Regions from separate parts of the Allobosea sp. P2_B12 genome, predicted to be linked through region 3. Evidence: predicted binding sites of a transcription regulator. Region 3 holds the regulator's gene; each other region holds the start of a gene.
The links. The regulator LexA, encoded in region 3, represses DNA repair genes until DNA is damaged. The targets are predictions, from matches to a motif close to TGTTCNNNNTGTGTTCNG.
Positions count from the first base shown of each region.

Region 1 (6,048 bases), on a different contig from region 3:
GGCCAGGCCGCGGCGCCGTTGCCGCGCAGCGAGAGATGGCCGACGGGGTCGAACATGTCGAGCCCGGCCCAGCCGGTGAAGAAACAGTTCCAGCCGCCCTGCGAAGGCGGCTCCTTCTTGGCGCGCCTGGCGACGACGGTGCCCCAGTCCATGCTCTGGTAGTCGACATTCATGCCGATGCGCTTCAGCATCTCTCCGGCGACCTCGCATTCCGCCTTGAGGTTGGCGAGATCGGTGACGCCGAGCAGCACGACCTTCTCGCCGTTGTAGCCGGCCGCCGCCAGCGCCTGCTTGACCCGGCCGACATCGCGCGGGCTGTTCAGCACCTCCATGCCGGCATCGCTCGCCATCGGCGTGCCCGGCGGGAAGACGCCGACGCCGGCGCGCCAGAGCGCCTTGTCGGGCCCGCCGACCGCTTTCATGAACTCCGCCTGGTCGATCGCCAGCAGCATGGCGCGGCGGATCGCCGGATTGTCGAAGGGCGGATGCAGATGGTTCATCCGCATGATCGCGACCGCGCCGGTGGTCTCCTTGATGACGACCTCGATCGCCGGGTTCTTCGCCAGCACCGGCAGCAGATCCGGCAGCGGCTGCTCGACCCAGTCGATCTCGCCGCTCTGCAGCGCGGCCGCCGCCGTCGCCGGATCGGGCAGCGTGTGCCACTCGACCCGCTCGAAATGCACGATTTTTGGGCCGGCGGTCCGGCCCGGCTTGCCGTCGCCACGCGGGACATAGCCCGCGAATTTCTCGTAGACGGCGCGGCTGCCGGACTGGCGCTCGGCCGCGACGAAGCGGAACGGCCCACTGCCGACGACCTCGGTGACCTGGGTGAAGGCATCCGTCAGAGCCAGCCGCTCCGGCATGATCACCGGCATGAACGCCGTCATCTTGGCGAGCGCGTCGGGCAGAAGCGGAAACGGCTTCTTCAGCCGGAAGCGCAGGGTCCGGTCATCGACCGCAGCCAGTTCGTCGGTCAGGCCAAACAGCGTCTGGCCGAAGGAATCGCGCTTGCCCCAGCGCGTCAGGCTGGCGACGCAGTCGCGCGCCAGAACCGGCGCCCCGTCATGGAATTTCAGCCCGTCGCGCAGTCTGATGGTCCAGACCTTGCCGTCGGCATCGGGCACCGCGCCCTCGGCCATCTGAGCTTGAGCCTTGTAGGTCTCGTCCTGCCCGAACAGCGTGTCGTAGACCATGAAGGCGTGGTTGCGCGTCACCGTTGCGGTCGTCCAGATCGGATCGACGACCGCGAGGTCCGCCTGGGGTACGAACTTCAGGACCTTTGCATCTGCGGCCCCTGCGAGCCGTGGTGCAGAGAGGGTCAGCGCCGCCGCGCCGCCTGCCAGGAATCCGCGCCGTGTCGTCATCTCCGCCTCCCCTGTGACCGGAGGCCTTGTCTCAGGCAGGCCCCGCGATGACGCAGGCTATCGCAAGCCGCGTGCCAGCCCAAACCACCAGGAGAGCGAGTTCACACATGAGAACCGCGCCGCACCGGGGAAGCCCGGCACGACGCGGTGCAATGTTTTCAGGCGCGCCGATGCAGGCGCGTTCGGCGGTCGCGATGCAAATCCTAGAACGGGATGTCGTCGTCGAGATGGCTCGAGGACGAGCGCCCGCCGCCGCTGCTGGCGCCACCGCCCGCCATCGCCGGCTGGCGCGAGCCGCCACCACCGCTGCTGGGGCCGGAGCGGCCGAAGGACGAGCCGGAGGAGCGATCCTCCATCGATCCGCCGCCCTCGCCATACTCGTCCGAGCCGCCCTGGCCGCGGCTGTCGAGAATGGTCAGTTCGCCGCGGAAGCGCTGCAGCACGATCTCGGTGGTGTATTTCTCGACGCCGGACTGGTCCTGCCATTTGCGGGTCTGGAGTTGGCCCTCGATATAGATCTTCGAGCCCTTCTTCAGATACTGCTCGGCGACCTTGGCGAGGTTCTCGTTGAAGATCACGACGGAGTGCCACTCGGTGCGCTCCTTCTTCTCGCCCGACTGCTTGTCGCGCCAGGTCTCCGACGTCGCGATGCGCAGGTTGACGACCGGCTCGCCCGAGCCGAGACGCCGGACCTCGGGATCGCGGCCGAGATTGCCGACCAGAATGACCTTGTTGACGCTACCAGCCATGAGAGGCTCCATTTCCTGCGCACATCGAAACCGGCTTGCAACCGGAGCCGGACCCTACCGGCTGACCGCGCCACTATCAATCATGTTCCTGTTTTGTTCAAGGGCCATTTGCAGGGTTGTCCCCGGATTTCGTCGGCGCGTCCCGGAGACCGGGCAGGCTCAGGCCAGGCATTCGCCATCTCCCCAGACCATCGCTTCGGTCAGGCCGAGCGCCGCGAACTCCTCGGCCCTCAGCCCGGCCTCGCCGGCCGAGAAGAACTCGTCGAGTTGCGGTGGCGCCACCGTCGTGCCGCTGAGCATGGCATGCGCCTGGCCGCGATGATGGACCTGATGCTGGAACAGGTGCAGCAGCAGCCGGTCGAGCCGCTCGCGCTGGATGCTCGCTCCGCGATGCACCTCGACGACGCGGCCGAGGCCGGGCCCGGAGGCCGCCTCGACGACTGCGATCAGGCGCCGGTCCATCGCCTCCTGCGCGGCCTGCAGGGCGGGCAGAGTCGCGCAAGGCTCCGGATCGGCCCAGGCGGCGGGCCCGAGCCTGCCGCCTTCCATGGCGTCGATATAGAAATGGTCGATGATCAGGATGTGGTTCAGCGTCGCGCGCAGGCTCGGGAAGAACCCGGTGCGCGTCGCGACGAAATCCTGCTGCGACAGCCCTGCGCAGGCGTTCAGCAATCGATGGTTGGCCCAGAGATTGTTGCAGGCCATCGCCCGGTAGGGACGCAGCTCATCCATGACGGTGTCCTGCATGACGACCTCCTGTTCGACGAAACCACGCTATCACGGGCCGGCAGGTCAAGTCGCGGCAGCAGCTAGGCCGGATCGCGGCGCCCCCGCCTAGCCGTGTCGCTGCTCACGGATTTTCGGCAGGAACCAGGCGAGCAGGCCGATGGCCGGCAGGAACGAGCAGATCCGGTAGACCGCGTCGATGCCGATCTGGTCGGCGAGTTCGCCAAGGATCGCGGCCGCGACGCCGCCGAGCCCGAAGGACAGGCCGTAGAACAGCCCGCCGACGAGGCCGATGCGACCGGGCATCAGCTCCATCGCGTAGATCAGGATGGCCGCAAAGGCGCTCGACATGATCATGTTGATGACGATCGTCAGCACGCCGGTCCAGAACAGATCGGCGAAGGGCAGGATCAGCGTGAACGGCAAGGCGCCCAGGATCGAGAACCAGATGATCTTGTTGCGGCCGATCCGGTCTCCCAGCATCCCCCCGAACAACGCGCCTGCCGCCGACGAGGCGAGAAACAGGAAGAGCATGACCTGCGAGCTCTGCACCGACACCCCGAACTTGCCGATCAGGTAGAAGGTGTAGAACGAGCTGAAGCTCTGCGAATAGGCGTTCTTCGAGAACAGCAGGATGACGAGGATCGTCACGGCCAGAACCACGGCGCCGGCCGAGCGGGCCGGACCGGTGGCCGCCGCGCCCTTGGGGGCCGATGGCGTCGCTGCCTGCTGGCGCCGCAGTTCTGCATAGCACCCGGCCGTCCAGGTCAGCAGCATCATCGCGAGCAGCGCGGCGGCCGAGAACCAGGCCAGGCTGGCCTGGCCGCGCGGCACGATGATGAAGGCGGCAAGCAGCGGCCCGAGCGCGCCGCCGGTCTGGCCGCCGACCTGGAAGATGCCCTGCGCCAGCCCGTGCCGGCCGCCCGATGCGTTGCGCGCCATGCGGGTCGCCTCGGGATGGAAGATCGACGAGCCGAGCCCGACGCAACCCGCCGAAAGCAGCAGCAGCGGATAGCTGCCGGCATAGGCCAGCCCGATCAGCCCCGCCAGCGTGAAGCCCATGCCCGCCACCATCGAATAGGGCATCGGGTTCTTGTCGGAATAAGCACCGACCAGCGGCTGGAACAGAGAGGCCGTGATCTGGAAGGTCAGCGTGATCAGCCCGATCTGGCCGAAATCCAGCCCGTAGGCGGTCTTGATGATCGGATAGATCGCCGGGATCAGCGACTGCATCATGTCGTTGAGCAGATGCGTGGCGCTCAGCGCGATCAGGACCGGCATGGCGGCACGATGGGAAAGGCGGGCGGGCGTGCTGATGGTCATGTCCGGCGTTTCGTCTGGCGTCTTGTCGCGGTCGTCGGTTGCCTGGCTAACCAACCGATTGGACCCGCAAGAGGCGCGGCGCCAGCCGAAATCATGCAGGGACGGCATGCATCCAAGCAAGGAATGTCATGACCAAACAGCCCCGGAAGCCTTGCTTGAGCCCCTGATCTGTCGCTAAGGCCTCGGGCCAGCCCCGTGAGCGACAATCGCGCGGCCGATAAAGGATTCCACCCCGATGAGCATCGCAAACGGCCGGCCGATCCTGGCCATGCCAGGGCCGACCAATATTCCCGACCGCGTGATGCAGGCGATGATGCGCCCGGCGGAGGAGCTCTCCTCGCAGTCGATCATCGGGCTGACCGAGTCGATCCTGGCCGATCTCAAGCGCATCTTCCGCACGCAAGGCGAGACCTTCGTCTACGCCGCCAACGGCCATGGCGGCTGGGAGGCGGCACTGAGCAACGTGCTCTCGCGCGGCGACAAGGTCCTGGTGCTGGCGAGCGGCCGCTTCGCCATCGGCTGGGGCGAGATGGCGCGCTTCATGGGGGCCGACACCGAGGTTCTCACGGGCAGCTGGCGCGCCGCCGTCGATCCGGCCGCGGTCGAGGCGAGGCTTCGCGCCGACACCGGCCACATGATCAAGGCCGTGATGGTGGTGCAGGTCGACACCGCCTCCGGCGTCGTCAACGACATTCCCGCGATCCGCCGGGCGATCGATGCCGCCAACCACCCTGCCCTGTTCATGGTCGACGGCGTCGCCTCGGTCGGCTGCATGCCCTTCGAGATGGACGAATGGCGCATCGACGTCGCCATGTCGGCCTCGCAGAAGGGGCTGATGTCCTCTCCGGGCCTCGCCGTGGTCGCCGCCGGCCCCAGAGCCATGGCGGCCCATGCTCTTGCCGACATGCGCACCGGCTACTGGGACTGGACCGGCCGCATGAACACGCTCGCCTATATGAAGCATTGCGGCACGGCGCCGGAGCATCTGCTCTTTGGCCTGCGCGCCGCCTTCGACATGATCTTCGAGGAAGGGCTGGAGGCGATCTGGCAGCGCCACGCCATCCTCGCCCGCGCCACCCATGCCGCCATCGAAACCTGGCAGACCGGGCAGGTGCTGAGCTTCAGCGTGCCGGAGCCGGCGCAGCGTTCGCCTTCGGTCACCACGATCCTGGTCGAGGGCTTCGACGCCGCCACGATCACCGATTTCACCCGCGACATCTGCGGCGTCTCGCTCGGGTTGGGCATCGGCGACTATACCGGCAAGGCCTTCCGCATCGCCCATATGGGCCATTTCAGCGCGGCGACGCTGCTGGGAACGCTCGGCGCCGTGGAAATCGCGCTGCAGGCCAAGAGCGTGCCGCATGGTTCAGGCGGCGTGGCTGCAGCCGTGGCCGCCCTGAGCGCGGCGACGGCCTGAGGCGAACCGGCCGGGCCGGATGGGCTGCAACCATCCGCCGGGCCGAGCCTGCCCCATCGTCGAGCCTGCCCATCGTGAAGAATTACTCGACGCCTTCATTCGAATGCGAGGCGTCGCCGAAGGCCTATGTTCGCGAACATCCTCTATGGCTTGGCCGACTATAGGGGGTGCCGATGGCCTTGAAGATGATGATTGCGACGGCGGCTGCCATGATGCTCCGGCAGATGCCCGACATGAAGCCGGTCAAGCAGAGCCCGCTCGTCGCGCACGCGCCCGGCGACCTCGGAATGGAGGACGCGCCGATCGAGCCGTCCTGGATCATTGCCGGCACGCCGAAGGCGCGCGTCGCGCTGCATTCCCGCAGCGGCGACGACACCGCCAGCACCGCGGTCTGGGAGTGCACGGCCGGCGAATTCCGCTGGTTCTTCGATTGGGACGAAACCGTCGTCATCCTCGAGGGCGAGGTTCA
Region 1 covers NZ_JBFUDG010000013.1:81,095-87,142, reverse strand. Annotated here, with positions in the region: gene AC1DYU_RS23110 (ABC transporter substrate-binding protein) at 1-1,364, opposite strand, end outside; gene ssb (single-stranded DNA-binding protein) at 1,568-2,113, opposite strand; gene AC1DYU_RS23100 (DinB family protein) at 2,273-2,860, opposite strand; gene AC1DYU_RS23095 (MFS transporter) at 2,948-4,162, opposite strand; gene AC1DYU_RS23090 (pyridoxal-phosphate-dependent aminotransferase family protein) at 4,398-5,579, shown strand; gene AC1DYU_RS23085 (cupin domain-containing protein) at 5,753-6,048, shown strand, end outside.
Region 1: ssb (single-stranded DNA-binding protein) is a predicted target of LexA. The motif match lies at 2,197-2,214, and genes of this name have one in related genera.

Region 2 (6,048 bases), on a different contig from region 3:
TCAGGTCGCCCTGCGCCTCGATCAGGCTGCGGTAATGCTCCTCGCTGTCGGCCAGCGCCCAGAGGCGATCATTGAGTTTCTCGACATCACCAGCCAGATCCGCCGCCTGCCGGACGATGCGGTCACGCTGCCGCAGCAATGTCAGGGCAGCGACGCCCGCAAACAGCGCGAGCGCCACCACCGCAAGCGCGGGCCAGGGGGATGAGAGAGGATCCATCGCCCCAATCTAGCAGCGGCCCGTTGAAGAAACGTTGGCCGAAGCCGCGATTTTGACGGATCGCATGAGGCAATCCGTTAACCTCACGCCCCTCGACGACTGGAGTGAGGATCAGGCCGCCTGCGCCATCTGGTCGCCTCGCGAGCGATAGGACAGCGCCTCCGCCAGATGGATGCGGCCGACCTTCGCCTCGCCGTCGAGATCGGCCAGCGTGCGCGCCACCTTGAGCACGCGGTGATAGGCGCGCGCGGTCAGGCGCATCGCATCGGCGGCGTCACGCAGCAAGGACAGGCCGGCATTGTCCGGCCGGGCGATGTCATCGAGCACCGTTGCAGGGCAGGCCGCGTTGGTCGTGACATTGGACAGCCCCAAAGCCTCAAAGCGCGCGGTCTGGAGGAGCCGCGCCGCGGCGACGCGGGCGGCGACCTGCGCCGAACCCTCGCTCGCCGCCGGCAGGATCAGATCAGCCGCAGTGACGGCTGGAACATCGATCGTAATATCGATGCGGTCGAGCATCGGGCCCGAGATGCGGCCCTGGTATTGTGCCATGCAACGCTCGTTCTGCTGGCGCCGGCAGGCGAAGCCGGGCTCGGTCGCCTTGCCACAGCGGCAAGGGTTCATCGCGGCGACGAGCTGGAAACGGGCCGGGTAGACGGCGCGGTGATTGGCCCGCGAGATCAGCACGTCCCCGGTCTCCATCGGCTGGCGCAGCGCATCGAGCGCCTGGGCCTGGAACTCGGGCAATTCGTCGAGGAAGAGCACGCCGTGATGCGCCAGCGAGACCTCGCCGGGCCTGGCTTGCAGACCGCCGCCGACCAGCGCCGCCATCGAGGCCGAGTGATGCGGCGCGCGAAAAGGCCGCCGGTCGGTCAGCGCGCCGTCGGCAAGGTGGCCGGCGACGGACAGCACCATCGAGACCTCGAGCAACTCGCGTGGGTTGAGCGGTGGCAGGATCGAGGGCAAGCGGCTTGCCAGCATCGACTTGCCCGCGCCCGGCGGACCGTTCATCAGGAGGTTGTGGCCTCCGGCAGCGGCGATCTCGAGCACGCGCCTGGCGCTTTCCTGGCCCTTGATGTCGGCGAGATCGGGCAGCGGGCCCGATTGCCGCGCCACCGCCGGTTCCGGCCGGGCCATCACCTGCGTGCCCTTGAAGTGGTTGGCGAGCTGGATCAGCGAACGCGGCGCGAGAATGTCGATATCGGCCGCAGCCCAGGCGGCCTCCGAGCCCGATGCATGCGGGCAGATCAGCCCCTGGCCCCGGCCATAGGCCGCGATCGCCGCCGGCAGCACGCCGGCCACCGCCGTGATCGAACCGTCGAGCGCAAGCTCGCCCAGCACGGTATAGCCCGCCAGCGCGTCGGCGGGGATCGCGCCGATCGCGGCCATCACGGCCAGCGCGATCGGCAGGTCGTAATGACTGCCCTCCTTGGGGAGATCGGCCGGAGCGAGGTTGACGGTGATGCGCTTGGCCGGCAGCGCGAGGCCGGACGCGATCAGCGCGGCGCGCACGCGTTCCTTGCTTTCGCCCACGGCCTTGTCGGGCAATCCCACCAGGATGAAGGCAACGCCTCCGGGCGTGACCTGGACCTGAACGTCGACGGCGCGCGCCTCGATCCCCTCGAACGCCACCGTCGCGACCCGCGTCACCATCAGCACCACCCCATTCCCCAAGGAGAGGCTAGCTGACCGCGCGCAACCGCGCAAGAACATATCGGGAACTTATTCGACCATACCGTCACGCATGAGCTGGTCGGTTACCGCCTCGTGACGATGCCGATCTTGGGCTCGGGCGGCGTGCCGAGTTTCAGCAGCAGGAAGCCGAGCAGGAAGGCGATCAGCGCGGCGGGCGCCAGCAGCAGATTGACCATGACCGGGTCCCACAGCAGCGGATGGATGCTGCGTTCGATCAGGGGCTGGAGCGCGTTGATGCGCTCGCCGAGCAGCATCGACAGCGCCAGTCCCGTTTGCGTGTATTGCAGCGAGGAATTGGCGATCGAGCGTGCGCCATCGATGACGAGAGAGACGAATCCGGCCGCGACGATGAGATAGCCGAGAAGCCGCAGCAGGAACCGCACCATCCGTTCGTCCTCATCGATCCCTGCAGCCGGCGCGCCTGTCACCTGCCGAGCAGCCGCGCCTGAAGGACGGCATGCCATGACGACCGCAGTCTTGGTTGATTGCTTGCTTCGTCGATTGCCGGCCTTCGTGCCCGATGTGCCCGTTCGGCTGCGGCTTTGCAACCGCCGCGGGCGCCGTTTTCGCGGCATCTGCCGACCGGCACCAGAACGCTCTTGAAAGAAGCCGGCTCGACGGTCATAAGCAGCGCGCCGGACAGGTGGCCGAGTGGTTGAAGGCGCACGCCTGGAAAGTGTGTATACGGGAAACCGTATCGAGGGTTCGAATCCCTCCCTGTCCGCCAGCTAGTTCTCAACCTCCCACATTTGCAGCGCAGTGCGGCGAAATCGGCGGAGTTTCCGGGCGTTAGCGCTTGGGCCGATATCTCTCGTCGAGCCAAAACTCAGAAGACTTGGCGCCTTCCAAGAGCCATTCTCGGCGCCGGAGCCTTCCACTACGGTTGCGAGCGAGAACCGAAGTGGTCGGCAGCTGCCGTCGTTCATGTCTCAAGTTGGCCCTAAGCCGACACTCGTAACGTCCGGTTTGCGTGCTGATAATCCTGCAAGCTCCGACCTCTCGCGTGAACTATCCGGGGAGGAACGCCACCTGGCCATTCGCATCGCGCAACATCTCAATGCGGACGCCATAGAGGCACTCCAGCCGTTCCGGGGTGAGCAGGTCATCTGCGCGCCCGCTCGCCAGCGCCTCTCCGTCGCGGATCATCATGACGCGGTCGGCATGGCGCAGGGCCTGGTTGGGGTCGTGGGTCGTGAAGAGCACGCCGAGGCCTTCGGCAGCTAGCCGGCGGATTTCGCTCATCACCCGGCCCTGATTGCCGAAGTCGAGGCTCGCGGTCGGCTCGTCCAGGACGACATAGGCCGGCTCCTGCGCCAGCGCCCGGGCGATCAGCACCAACTGGCGCTCGCCGCCGGAGATCAGCGTGTAGGGACGCTCGGCAAGTCGGGCGATGCCGAGCCGTTCGAGCATCGCATGGGCTACCTCATGATCGCGGGCGGAGGGGGCGGCGAAAAGCCCGCCATGGGCGCTGCGTCCCATCCGTACGACCGACAGCACCGTGAAGGCGAAGGTGCCGGCATGGGCCTGCGGCACATAGCCGAGCGCGCGGGCGCGCTGCGGCGGCGCGATGGGCACGCCATCCAACGTCAGCGAGCCGCCCTGTGCTGCCAGCAAACCGAGCAGCGTTTTCAGCAGGGTGGTCTTGCCGCTGCCATTGGGACCGAGCAGGGCCAGCACCTCGCCGCGTGCGAGGTCGAGCGCGATGCCGCGGCCGATGACGCGCTCGCGATAGCCATAGGTCAGGTTGGCGGCGGCAAGGCTCACGTCCAGCCTCCGCGCGCCGAGGCCAGCAGCCAGATGAAGAACGGTGTGCCGATCACGGCAGTGAGGATGCCGAGCGGCGTCTCGACCGGGCCGACTGTCCGCGCCAGCGTGTCGATGACGAGCATATAGCCGTCGCCGAGGACGGCGGTTGTCGGCACCAGCTTGCCGAAATCGGGGCCGACGAGGAAGCGCGCGAGATGCGGCACGACGAGCCCAACCCAGCCGATGATGCCGGCCGTCGCGACGCTCGCCGCCGTCACCAATGTCGCGGCGACGACGATGGCGAGGCGTAAAGGTCCGGTGCGCAAGCCGAGCGCGCGGGCTTCCTCCTCCGGCAGGGACATCGCGTTCATGCGCCAGCGCAGCGCGACCAGCACGGCGCAGCCGAGCAAGACGGGTCCGAGCAGCGGCACAAGGTCGGCCTTGGCGGTCCCCGCCAGGCTGCCAAGCAGCCAGAAGGTCATGGCGGGAAGTTGGTTGTAGGGGTCGGCCCAGTATTTCACGAGGCCGATGCCGGCGCCGAGCAGCGAGCCGATGACGACGCCGGTCAGCACCAGCACCAGTACGGGATCGCCGCGCCGGATCGTCGATCCGACCGCATAGACCGCACCGACCGCGATGAGCCCGCCGATGAAGGCCGAGAGCTGGATCGCGAAGAGGCCGAGCGAGAGATAGATGCCGATGACCGCGCCGAGCGCCGCGCCCGATGAGGCGCCGAGGATGTCGGGCGAGACCAGCGGGTTGCGGAACAGGCCCTGGAAGGCCGTACCTGCGACGGCGAGCGCAGCCCCGCAGAGCAGGGCCGCGAGCACGCGCGGCCCGCGGATATTCCAGATCACGATCTCGATCTGCGGCGGCAGGCCGGAGGGCTGGCCGCTCAGGCCGGACCAGAGCAGGCGAGCCAGATCGCCGGGGCCGATCGGGAACCGTCCAAGCCCGAAGGCGAGCAGGATGGCGATGGCGAGCAGCGCGAGCGCGATGGCGTTTCCGCGCAAGGATGAAGGCATGCGTCGCTAGCCCCGCCCCGCAAGGATGCGGTCGAGCTGCGCCTCGCTCGGCCTCACCTGGTAAAACAGCGTATGGAATTCGCGCGCGATTCCGCGAATGCCCTCGGGAAAGGCCTGCGGGTAGAGCAGCTTGGCCAGCCACCAGAGCCCGACCATGCGATTGACCGAAGGCGGGAAATCGACCCACCCGAAGGGCAGCTTCGGCGAGAGATGGACGCGGCCGGTCTTCACGGCCCGGACGTCCGCCCAAAGCGGATCGGCGCGCACGGAAACGGAGAAGGCGAGGTCGATGGTGACGATCACCTCCGGGTTCCAGGCCAGCACCTGTTCGAGCGAGACCTGCGCGAGGCCGCTGCCGGGGTGGTCGGCGACGTTTCGGGCGCAGAGGAAGGACAAGGTCTCGACATTGATCGAGCCACCAAGGCCGGTCTCGAGACCTCGCGGCCCACGGGCATAATAGACCGATGGACGCCTGTCTGGCGGAATGCCGGCAATCCGGCCCTGGATCGTCGCCATCGCGGTCTCGCACCACGTCGCCAGCGTCTCGGCGCGCTCGCTGCGGCCGGTGAGCCGCCCGAGAATGCGGTAGCTTTCGGAGATCGCGCTGAAGCGGCCGTCGAGCAGGGCGTAGGGGATGCCGGTCTGGCCCTGCACGCGCTCGGCCAGCTCGACATAAGTTCCGCCCGTCGAGCCGGCATCGACGATCAAATCGGGCTGGAGTTGGAGCACGGCTTCGAGATTGGCGCTGTTGCCGCGCCCGGTGATGCGGCCGATCTCCGGCTTGTCGCCGATGCCGGGCAGCAGGAATTCGCGCTCCTCTGGCCGGTTGGCGCGAGGCCAGCCGAGCAGCAGATCGGGCGCCAGCGTGTAGAGCTGGATCGCGGCGGGTGGGCCGGCGGGAAAGACGCGCGTAATGGTTGCGGGGATCGACACTTCCCGGCCGGCCCCGTCGCGAACCGTCGCTGAGCGAGCGACTCGCGGTGCGGCAACGAACGCGCCGAGGCCCAAAAGTACGGCGCGGCGGTTATGAGAACGCATCGGGGTTGGCCCTGTTTTGAGGCCGCATGCGCGCCAGCGATGCGAGTTCAGGTGGTCCGGCTGACGGATGACCTACGGTCCATCCATCCTGCCTCCCAAATTGCTATCAGTCTATTGCAGGTTTGATGGCTACCACGGCGGCTCTCGCGAGGGGATGAAGCCCCTCAGAACCGGCATTGAACGTGGCGAGGAAATCCTCGCGCATGCGCCGGCTCCAGAATTCGTTGATATGGGCGGCGATCGCCGCCACGGCCTGCTCTTCCGGGTAGGATTTGAAATAGTCGGCGATCTGCCCGGCCATGTGACCGAGCTTGGCCATATTGGCCAGCT
Region 2 covers NZ_JBFUDG010000005.1:171,519-177,566, reverse strand. Annotated here, with positions in the region: gene AC1DYU_RS14485 (ATP-binding protein) at 1-217, opposite strand, end outside; gene AC1DYU_RS14480 (YifB family Mg chelatase-like AAA ATPase) at 329-1,867, opposite strand; gene AC1DYU_RS14475 (PetM family of cytochrome b6f complex subunit 7) at 1,972-2,295, opposite strand; tRNA gene AC1DYU_RS14470 (tRNA-Ser) at 2,547-2,636, shown strand; gene AC1DYU_RS14465 (ABC transporter ATP-binding protein) at 2,918-3,673, opposite strand; gene AC1DYU_RS14460 (FecCD family ABC transporter permease) at 3,670-4,680, opposite strand; gene AC1DYU_RS14455 (iron ABC transporter substrate-binding protein) at 4,687-5,613, opposite strand; gene AC1DYU_RS14450 (formate dehydrogenase subunit delta) at 5,825-6,048, opposite strand, start outside.
Region 2: AC1DYU_RS14480 (YifB family Mg chelatase-like AAA ATPase) is a predicted target of LexA. The motif match lies at 1,920-1,937, and genes of this name have one in related genera.

Region 3 (6,048 bases):
GTAGATCTGGGTCTGGCGCGCGGCATTGGTCAGGTGGTCGTCGCCGCGGATGACATGGGTCACGCCCATGTCATGGTCGTCGACCACCACGGCCAGCATATAGGTCGGGTTGCCGTCCGAGCGCAGCAGCACGAGATCGTCGAGGTTCTCGTTTTGCCAGACGACACGGCCCTGGACCTCGTCCTCGACCACGGTCTCGCCGGTCTGGGGCGCACGCAGGCGGATGACCGGCTTGACGCCCTCAGGCGCAGTCGCGGGATCGCGGTCGCGCCAGCGCCCGTCATAGCGCATCGGCTTGCCGGCGGCCTTGGCCTGCTCGCGCATCTCGTCCAGTTCGGCCGGCGTCGCATAGCAGCGATAGGCGTTGCCGCTGGCGAGCATCTGCTCGGCGACCTCGCGATGCCGCGCCGCGCGCTGGAACTGGTAGACGGTGTCGCCATCCCAATCGAGACCGAGCCATTTCAGCCCGTCGAGGATCGCGGTGATCGCCGCATCGGTCGAACGTTCGCGGTCGGTGTCCTCGATGCGCAGCAGCATCTTGCCGCCATGCCGGCGGGCATAGAGCCAGTTGAACAGCGCCGTGCGCCCGCCGCCGATATGCAGGAAGCCGGTGGGCGAGGGCGCAAAGCGGGTGACGACGGCATCGCTCATGAAGACAAGCTCCGGCTGGGCAAAGAGGGATGGCCCAGCGATCGAAAAAACACGGCCAAACGGGGAGAAGACGAACGCAGGTGATCCCGACGCAGGATCGTGCCGGGCGTATGATGACAACCGGCGCCGCCCCTGTAACATGCTCCGGCCGCCTGCGTTAAGCGCAACATCGCAGCTGGCAAAATCGCAAGCGGCAGGATCGTATTGGCATAAGGCGGGGAGCGGCCGATGCAGCCGGCGCCGGGGCAGGGGCGTTCAGCGGGACCGCGCGGTGCGCGGGTCGGCGTGCTGTCGCTGCGCCCGCCCGCCTTCGTGCTCGGCGGACCCGGCCTTCATCTGACGCTGTCCGCATGGCGGGATGGTCTTGTCGCCGCGTTGTCGCAGGAGGCCGAGCGCCGCCGGCTCTTCCTCTGGCTGCCGGTGATGATGGGAGCAGGCATCCTGCTCTACTTCGCCGCCGACCGCGAGCCGGCGCTCTGGGCACCGCTGACCGGCTTCTCCGGGGCCTGTGCCGGAGCGCTTGTGCTCAGGCAGCGCCGTCTCGCACCGTTCATCTGCCTTGGCTGCGCTGCCGCCTTCGCGGGCTTTGCAGCGGCGGCCTGGCGAACTGCGACGGTCGCCGCGCCGATGCTGGATCGTCCGCGCATCGGCCAGGTCACGGGTTTCGTGGAATCGGTCGAGGCGCGCGATGCCGGCGCCCGCCTCGTCATCCTGGTGACCGGGCTTGCCGGCGTGGAGCCCGAGCGCTGGCCCAGGCGTGTCCGCGTCAATGTCCGCGCCGGCACGGTCTCGCCGGGCGATCATATCGCGGCCGTGGCGCGCCTGCTGCCGCCGCCGGGTCCGGCACGGCCGGGCGGCTATGATTTCGGCCGCGATGCCTTCTTTCGCGGGCTTGGCGCCGTTGGCAGCATTCCTGGCAAGATCAGTCTGACGCCGCCACCGCGTCCGCCGCCGAGCGAGTTGATGCTGGCGGCGGGAATCGACCGTGCGCGCAACGCCCTGACCCGTCGCATCGCCGAGATCGGCGGCGGCCAGGCCGGCGCCATGGCGGCCGCTCTCGTCACCGGCAAGCGCGGCCTGATCACCGAGACCACCAATACCGATCTGCGCGCGGCCGGCATCTACCACATCGTTTCGATCTCGGGCCTGCATATGGTGCTGGCCGCTGGCACGATCTTCTGGCTGGTGCGGGCGCTGCTCGCTTTGTCGCAGACGCTGGCGCTGCGATGGCCGGTCAAGAAGTTCGCCGCCGTCGCGGCCATGATCGGCGCGATCGGCTACTGCGTCTTTTCGGGCGCCGAGGTCGCGACGGTGCGCTCGCTGATCATGACGCTCGTCATGCTCGGCGCGATCCTGGTCGACCGTCCGGCGCTGAGCATGCGCAATCTCGCGCTGGCGGCGATGATCGTGCTGCTGCGCGAACCCGAGGCCCTGCTGGGGCCGAGCTTCCAGATGTCCTTCGGCGCGGTCGCGGCGCTCATCGCCTTCGCCGAGCGCTGGGAGAACCGCGGCCGCCCTCAGCCGCCCTCTGTCCTGCCCTGGCCAATCCGGCCGCTCTGGATCGCGGCGACCGGCATCGTGATCACGACGCTGCTGGCGACGGCCGCGACCGCGCCCTTCGGCGCCTATCACTTCCAGACCTTCAATCCCTTCGGCCTGCTCGGCAACGCGCTGGCGCTGCCTTTCGTGTCTCTCTGCGTCATGCCGGCGGCGGTCTTCGGCGTGCTGGCCTATCCCTTCGGGCTCGATGCACCGGCCTGGTGGCTGATGGGCTTTGCCTCGGACGTCGTGCTGAAGCTGGCGCATTGGGTCGCGACCATCGACCATTCGACGCTCGTCATCGCTGCCTTCGGTCCGGCGGCGCTCGCCTGCTTCGCCGCATCGCTGCTCTGGATCACGCTCTGGACGACGAAGCTGCGCCTGCTCGCCATCCTGCCGCTGATTGGAGGCGTCGCCGTCGCCGCGAAGCCCGAGCGGCCCGACATCCTGATCGAGCGCGACGGCTCCGGCATCGCCGTGCGCGGCAAGGACGACCGGTTGATCCTGGCCGGCAAGCCGAGCCGCTTCGTCCTGCAGCAATGGCTCACCGCCGATGGCGACGGCCGCAACCCCGATGACTTCGCCTTGCGCCAGGGCGCGGCCTGCGATGCGCTCGGCTGCGTGATCGCGACGAAGGATGGTCGCAGCATCGCCTATGCCCGCGACCGGCTCGCTATCATCGAGGATTGCCGGCGCGCCGACCTCGTCGTCACACCAATCCCCTGGACCGCGCCCTGCGCCGCGAAACTCGTCGACCGCACGGCCTTGAACCGTGATGGCGCGACCGCGCTGGTGCGCCGGCTCGGCGGCTGGCGCAGCCACGCTTCCGAGCAGGGCGGCGACCGCCCCTGGAGCCGCAAGGCCGAGACCCCGCCGTCAGCGCAGGCACGGCAGACCGCACCGGCAGCGCAAGCCGCAGCGCCGCCCGTGGACGACGCCGAGCCCGAGCGGCTTCCGTAAGGCCGCGGCTTCAGTAGCGCCGCATCAGATTGACCAGCCGGCCCTGGATCTTGACCCGGTCCGGGCCGAGCACGCGCGTTTCATAGGCCGGATTGGCGGCTTCGAGCGCGATCGAGGAGCCGCGCTTGCGCAGCCGCTTCAGCGTTGCTTCCTCGTCGTCGATCAGGGCGACGATGATGTCGCCGGTATTGGCGCTGTCCTGGCGCCGGATCACCACCGTGTCGCCGTCGAGGATGCCGGCATCGACCATGGAATCGCCGCGAACCTCGAGCGCGTAATGCTCGCCCGTGCCGAGCATGTCGGCCGGCAGGGCGACGCTATGGCTGCGGCTCTGGATCGCGGAGATCGGCGTGCCGGCCGCGATGCGACCCATCACCGGGATCGAGATGGTTCCCCGCGCATCCTCGGGCACGGTCTCGACCGGCCTGACCTTGCCGAGCCCGCCATCCCGGCCGAGCCCGCCATCCTTGCCGAGTCCGCCCTGGACGATCGACGGATTGAAACGGCCGCGTGCGGCTGGCTGGCCGCCGGCACCGACGCCCTCGGGCAGCTTGATGATCTCGAGCGCCCGGGCCCGGTTCGGCAGGCGGCGGATGAAGCCGCGCTCCTCCAGCGCCATGATCAGGCGGTGGATGCCGGATTTGGACTTCAGATCGAGCGCGTCCTTCATCTCGTCGAAGGAGGGCGGCACGCCGCTTTCGCGCAGGCGTTCCTGGATGAAGCGAAGCAGTTCGAACTGTTTGCGTGTCAGCATGGTCCCCGCCGGCGCGATGATGATTGAATCTGGGTTCGGATTCGAAACAAATCACGAACACCATACTCGTTCGTGTTGTGTTCTGCAAGCAAAACGCGCGCGGGACCAGCGTTCAGCGCAGCCTGATGATGCGGCAGGGATCGCCTTTTCTGGCGGGCGCTGCAAAGGCGGGGCGGATTGCCAGCGCCTGCGCGCGTGCCAGCAGGCCGAGCATCGAGGAATCCTGCCGGTCGAACGGCGTCGCTTCCCAGCCGGCTTCTGTCAAAGCGAGGTCGGAGCGCAGGTAATCCTCGCGCTCGTCATTGGCCGGCATGTCGCGGCCGAGGATGCCGGGTTCGCTGCGATCGCGCTCGGGATCGGGCATGCCCAGCAGCGCCTCGATCAGCGGCACGACGAAGAGATGGCCACAGACGATCGAGGAGACCGGGTTGCCGGGCAGGCCGACCGCGACCATCTCGCCGAGCCGGCCGGTCATCATCGGCTTGCCCGGGCGCATCGCGATCTTCCAGAAGCCGAGAGCCATGCCGCCCCGCGTCAGCGCCTCCTGCACGAGGTCGTGCGCGCCGACCGAGGCGCCGCCCAGCGTGATCAGCACATCGGCGCCGGCCGAGCGGGCGCGCTCGATCCGAGCGGCGAGATCGGGATAATTGTCGCGCGCGATGCCGAGATCGAGCGCGGTCGCGCCGGCCTGCTCGACCAGCGCAGCCAGCGAGAAGCTGTTCGAGGCGACGATCTGGTCGGGTCCGACGATTTCTCCGGGCGAGACGAGTTCGTCGCCGGTGGCGAGGATCGCGACCAGCGGCTTAGCGCGCACCGGCAGGGCCGGATGTCCTGCCGCGGCAGCGAGGCCCAACGCGGCGCTGTCGAGCCTGCGCCCTGCCTTGAGCAGCACGTCGCCCGTGGTGAAGTCGAGCCCGGCTGCTCGGATGAACTTGCCCTTGGCCGCGCCCTCCCGAATGCGGATCGTATCGGTGCCGACGCCGTCGGCATTCTCCTGGATCAGGATGGTATCGGCACCTTCAGGGATCGGCGCGCCGGTGAAGATGCGCACGGCCTCGCCGGCCGCAAGTGAGCCCGCAAAGGAGCGACCGGCAGCGGATTCGCCGATGACGCGCAAGGTACTGCCCAGCGCCAGATCGTCCGCCCGCACGGCATAGCCATCCATCGCCGAATTGGCGAAGGGCGGTTGCGTCCGCAGCGCGACAACGTCCGCGGCCAGCACGCGCCAGGCGCATTGCACCAGCGGCAGGGTCTCGGCCGGGGTCGCTGCCGGCACGCTGTCGAGCAGCGCCTTCAGCGCGACCGGGACCGGGGTCAGGGCCATCAGATGGTCTCCGCCTCGGCGCCGCCGGCCTCGAAGGTGCCGGACTTGCCGCCCGATTTGTGCAGGAGCCGGATGCCCTCGATCCGCATGGCCCGGTCGGCCGCCTTGACCATGTCGTAGACCGTCAGGCAGGCGACGCTGACGGCGGTCAGCGCCTCCATCTCGACGCCGGTCTGGCCCTTCATCCTGACCTCGGCGCGCACGCGCACGCCCGGCAGCGCCTCGTCCAGCTCCAGATCGACCGTAACCTTACTGATCAGCAGCGGGTGGCAGAGCGGGATCAGCTCATGCGTCTTCTTGGCGGCCATGATGCCGGCGAGCCGGGCGGTACCCAGCACGTCGCCCTTCTTGGCATCGCCGTCGCGCACGATCGCCAGAGTCTGCGGCTGCATCACGACGCAGCCTTCCGCGATGGCGGTCCGCGAGGTCTCCGCCTTTTCGCCGACATCGACCATATGGGCCTGTCCGCGCGCATCGAGATGGCTGAGCTGGCTCACGCTGCGCTGTCCTGCATCCCGGTGAGGAGTTCGCGCGTCGCAGCCGCGACATCGGCCTGCCGCATCAGGCTTTCGCCGACGAGAAAGGTGCCGACGCCGATCCGGTTCAGCCTGAGGATGTCTGCATGGCTAAAGATGCCGCTCTCGCTGACGACGATGCGGTCCACCGGCACGCGCGGCGCCAGCCTTTCGGTGACCGCAAGATCGACCTTGAAATCGCGCAGATCGCGGTTGTTGATGCCGAGCAACGGGCTCTTCAGGGCAAGCGCGCGGTCGAGCTCGGCTTCGTCATGGACCTCGACCAGAACGTCCATGCCGAGCTC
Region 3 covers NZ_JBFUDG010000001.1:737,061-743,108, forward strand. Annotated here, with positions in the region: gene gltX (glutamate--tRNA ligase) at 1-651, opposite strand, end outside; gene AC1DYU_RS03590 (ComEC/Rec2 family competence protein) at 880-3,150, shown strand; gene lexA (transcriptional repressor LexA) at 3,161-3,904, opposite strand; gene AC1DYU_RS03600 (molybdopterin molybdotransferase MoeA) at 4,017-5,228, opposite strand; gene moaC (cyclic pyranopterin monophosphate synthase MoaC) at 5,228-5,725, opposite strand; gene trpC (indole-3-glycerol phosphate synthase TrpC) at 5,722-6,048, opposite strand, start outside.